DNA from 2 places in the Paraburkholderia sp. SIMBA_053 genome. Region 2 is predicted to be linked to the other one. Evidence: riboswitches for the same ligand, from Rfam matches in the RefSeq annotation. Region 2 holds a riboswitch; the other holds the start of a gene.
What was found. A riboswitch is a leader RNA that binds a small molecule or an ion and turns the genes downstream of it on or off. The one in region 2 is predicted to bind thiamine pyrophosphate.
Positions count from the first base shown of each region.

Region 1: linked by a shared signal. The riboswitch ahead of SB753_RS28130 (FAD-dependent oxidoreductase) and the one ahead of thiC (phosphomethylpyrimidine synthase ThiC) in region 2 are both predicted to bind thiamine pyrophosphate.

Region 1 covers NZ_JAWRXU010000013.1:72,287-74,484, reverse strand. Annotated here, with positions in the region: gene SB753_RS28135 (ABC transporter ATP-binding protein/permease) at 1-412, opposite strand, end outside; TPP riboswitch at 794-917, shown strand; gene SB753_RS28130 (FAD-dependent oxidoreductase) at 1,136-2,198, shown strand, end outside.
Region 2 covers NZ_JAWRXU010000002.1:177,856-180,053, forward strand. Annotated here, with positions in the region: gene thiC (phosphomethylpyrimidine synthase ThiC) at 1-1,054, opposite strand, end outside; TPP riboswitch at 1,146-1,264, opposite strand; gene SB753_RS07365 (GreA/GreB family elongation factor) at 1,505-1,924, opposite strand.

The sequences.
Region 1 (2,198 bases), on a different contig from region 2:
CGGGGTTGTCGGCAAGACGGTCGCGCTCGATCCGGTAGAACGCGCTGTCGTGCAGCCACTCGTTCAGATAGCGCGTGGTGAGCCACTGACGCCAGCGGAACCCGAGCATCTGCCGCATGTAACGCCCGTAGACCGCGAGAATGATGTAGCCGAACGCGAGGCCCGAAAACACCATCAGCAAATGTGGGAAGTCGCGCACATTCTTGGTTTGCAGCGCGTTGTAGAAGTCGGCGCTCCAGCGGTTGAGCCGGACGTTGATCCACACGACCAGCAGATTCATCACGATGATCGCGAGAAGCAACGCCCACGCCGTCTTGCGTTCTTCCGACACCCAGTAGGGCTTGATCAGGCTCCAGGCGGAGACTTTCTCGTCTGGGGGCAGCGCGGGGCTGGCGGATGTATTCGTTGTCATGAGCGTCCTGAGGAGTGCTGTTCCATTCGGGCCGACCCACGCAGGCCGGCCCATTGCGAATATTTGTGCGTGTGCGGGTGGCGACACCCGGCAAGCACCACCGGTGCGATTGCCGATTCTGGCGCGAAGCCCTTAAGCGAAAATTAATGATTGGCGCGAGTTTTCCGGCGATCGCGCTGCGGGTGTTTCGCCTGCGTCGCCGCGACTTTGCGCCGCCAGGCCTCGCGTCATGCTGAATTCGCTGCGCCATCTCTGCTGGCATTGTGCCAGAGCGCCGCGCCGCCGATATGGGCGACGCCCAAGGCGGTGCCGGATCAAGGCGCGTGCGATGCCGCGCGCCGCTCGTTTGCGAGCGCCGCGCCTTTTATGGTCTAATGACCTTCGACGAAACAGGGGTGCTTCGCACTTGAGCGGCGTGATTTTCACGCTGCGGCAGCGAGGCTGAGAGAGACCCTTTGCACCCGATCCGGGTAATACCGGCGCGGGAAGTTTCCGGAAGCAACCAGTCTTCCATTCCCCGCCGGGCGGCGTTCTTCATTGAAGCACGCTATTGCCTGGCCGGCCTTGCCCGCCGGTTTCGTCCTGGGTACGCGCTTCTTTTTGGCCGTACGGAAAGGACTCGATGACCGCCTATTCTTCAGTTATGTTTCTTGCTCCTTGTCACGTCGCCGGCGGCGTGCACTGCGTTGCCATTGCGCGTTGCATTGGATCGGAGTGCGCACGATGAGCCGCTCTGCACAACCCGATTTCGCGGTGCTCGGCGGCGGCCTGTGCGGGCGTCTCGTCGCGTGGCGGCTCGCCGGGCAAGGGCATCGCGTCGCGCTCTATGAGCGCGGCGACGCAGCCGGTTCGCAAGCCGCCGCGTGGGTCGCCGCAGCGATGCTGGCGCCGCTCGCCGAAGCCGCGAGTGCCGAACTTCTGATCACGCGATTGGGCGCGACCTCGCTCGATACCTGGCCGCAAGTGCTGGCCGAACTGCCCGAACCGGTGTTCTTTCAGCGCAATGGCACGCTCGTCGTCTGGCATCACGCGGATCGCACCGAGGCGCCGTTGTTCGAACGACGCGTGCGTTCGAACGCGCCGGCCGAATTGCTGGACGGCGGCTTCGTCACGCTGGCCGGCGCGCAGCTCGGTGCGGCCGAGCCGGCGCTGGCGGGACGCTTTAGTCAGGGGTGGCTCCTGCCGCGCGAAGGCCAGCTCGATAACCGCCAGGTGCTTCGCGCGCTTGCGGCAGGGCTTGCGCAACGCGGCGTTCAGACTCACTGGAATACACCTGTTAGCGACGCTGCGCTGCCGCCCGCGCGCGTCACGATCGACTGCCGCGGCCTCGGCGCCAAACCCGTGCTGCCGACGCTGCGCGGCATTCGCGGTGAGGTCGCACGCGTGCATGCGCCAGGCATTAACCTGACGCGCCCGGTGCGGCTGCTGCATCCGCGTTATCCGCTCTACATTGCACCGAAGCAGGACGATCTCTACGTGATCGGCGCAACCGAGGTGGAAGGCGAGGACATGTCGCCCGTCAGCGTGCGTTCCGCACTGGAGCTTTTGAGCGCTGCGTTTTCCGTGCATCCGGGCTTTGGCGAGGCGCGCATTCTGGAGCTGAATTCGCAGTGCCGCCCGACTTTGCCCGATCATCGGCCGGCATTGCTGTGGGACGGCGCGCAGACGCTGCGGGTGAACGGCCTTTACCGGCACGGCTACATGATCGTGCCCGAAGTCGCCGACGAAGCCGTGCGCTTCGCGACGGCGCTGCTGGACGGGCGCATCGGCAACGCCGACGCGTTCG
Region 2 (2,198 bases):
GCGGCACATACTGCAAACGCACGCCCGCATGAATCGTGAAGTAATCGACGCCTTGCTCGGCCTGTTCGATCAGCGTGTCGCGGAAGATCTCCCACGTAAGGTCCTCGGCCTTGCCGTTGACCTTTTCGAGCGCCTGATAGATCGGCACCGTGCCGATCGGCACCGGCGAATTGCGGATGATCCACTCGCGCGTTTCGTGAATGTGTTTGCCGGTCGACAGATCCATCACCGTGTCGCCGCCCCAGCGGATGGCCCACGTCATCTTGTCGACTTCCTCGCCGATCGAAGATGTCACCGCCGAGTTGCCGATGTTCGCATTCACCTTCACGAGGAAGTTGCGGCCGATGATCATCGGCTCGCTTTCCGGGTGATTGATGTTGTTCGGGATGATCGCGCGGCCGCGCGCAACTTCGTCGCGCACGAATTCCGGCGTGATTTCGGTGAGGCCGTTCGGACCAAACGCGCTCGCACCGAACGCCTGGCCCGGATGCTGACGGCCCATCATGGCGGCGAGCTTTTCGCCGTTCGGACCGCTTGTCTTCAGCGTCTCGAGATATTCCGCGCGGCGCTGGTTCTCGCGAATCGCGATGTACTCCATTTCCGGCGTAATGATGCCTTTGCGCGCGTAGTGCATCTGCGACACGTTCTTGCCGGGCATCGCACGGCGCGGCGTGCGATGCAGGCCTTGAAAGCGCAATTCGGCGGTCGCGGGATCGGCGGCGCGCTCGCGGCCGTAGTCGCTCGTGAGGCCGGAGAGCGGTTCCGTATCGCCGCGTTCTTCGATCCAGCGCTGACGCAGCGCGGGCAAGCCGGCGCGGATGTCGATCTTCGCTTCGGGATCGGAGTAGGGACCCGACGTATCGTAGACGTAGACGGGCGGATTCTTTTCACCGCCGAAGCTGTCTGGCGTGTCTGATTGCGTGATTTCGCGCATCGGCACGCGGATGTCGGGGCGCGAGCCGGTCACGTAGACCTTGCGGGAATTCGGCAGCGGCGCGACGGCGGCTTCGTCGACGTGGGCGTCGGCGGAAAGAAACTTCGGGTTGGCGTTCATGCGTGTTCTCCGTCAAAGCAATGTGGGCCGCTAAGCAGGAGACGAGACGGAAGTAGTCGGAATTCGCGAGAGATGAGGCACAAGGGCTGGAGTGCGAAATCCGTACGCTTCCCTGCGCTGGCATTATCCAGATCAGGTTCAAAGGGTATTTCTCACCCACGTGGCACGGACCTCCAACTCCCGTGCATCGCAGGACCCCCGCGTTAGCAGCGCACACGATACACCGGGCGGGCGCCGCTTGGCAACCCGTCTGCAATGCTGTGTGCGATCGGTATGTGCGTCGTGCGCGAAGCGCAGCGCCCTTGCGGGCCGGGGCTATATGCGGGAGCGAAAGCGCAAGACGTCGCATCGCGTCGCAGCCCGCCGATCCGCTATTTGCGCACTATCCTTGTATTGACGGGCGTGCCGCGTATGACGCGCTGCAGCACTTATGCCACGCGGCCTGTTTGCTTACAGCGTGAAATCGTCCGAGGCTTCGGGCTGGTACAGGATCTTTTCGAGCTTCAGCACCTTTTCGGCACCGCTTGGCGGCACGAAGCGGATCTGCTCGCCGCGTTTCGCGCCGAGAAGCGCAAGGCCGACTGGCGAGAACACATTCAGGCGGCCATGCGCGAAGTCGGCGTCGGGCGGATAGACGACGGTCCAGGTCATGTGCTCACCGCTGCTTTCGTCGACGAGCGTCGCCTGCGAGTTCATCGTGACCACGTTGGCCGGAATCTCGCGCGAATCGACGATAACCGCGCGCTCCAGTACGTCGTCGAGCATGTCGTGCAAACGTGCGTCCGCGCCGGGTGCAGCGGCGTGCTTCTCAAGACGGGCGACGTCGAGTTCGGTGAGGTAACACTGCTTGGTCCTTCTGGTCGTTTTCACGGCGGCTACTCCAATTCGATCTGCAATATGGCTGCAATCTGTGTGAGGAAACATCATGCGGATGTGATCGGCCCGGCGCCCCGAAAGTCCCCTTGGGGACGACGCGGCTTCAGGCAAGGAAGCGAGCTGCGTCAGGTGGGGCGCCGGGCGGCGAGAAGCGGAAGCGTTTCTGGCGGAAGCGTTCGCGACGGCTCCTCGGCGGAATGCGGCGCGAACTGCACGCGCGCGCATCCACTTGCGCGGCGGGGGCGCAAGCGAATGTGGGCGCGTGAAG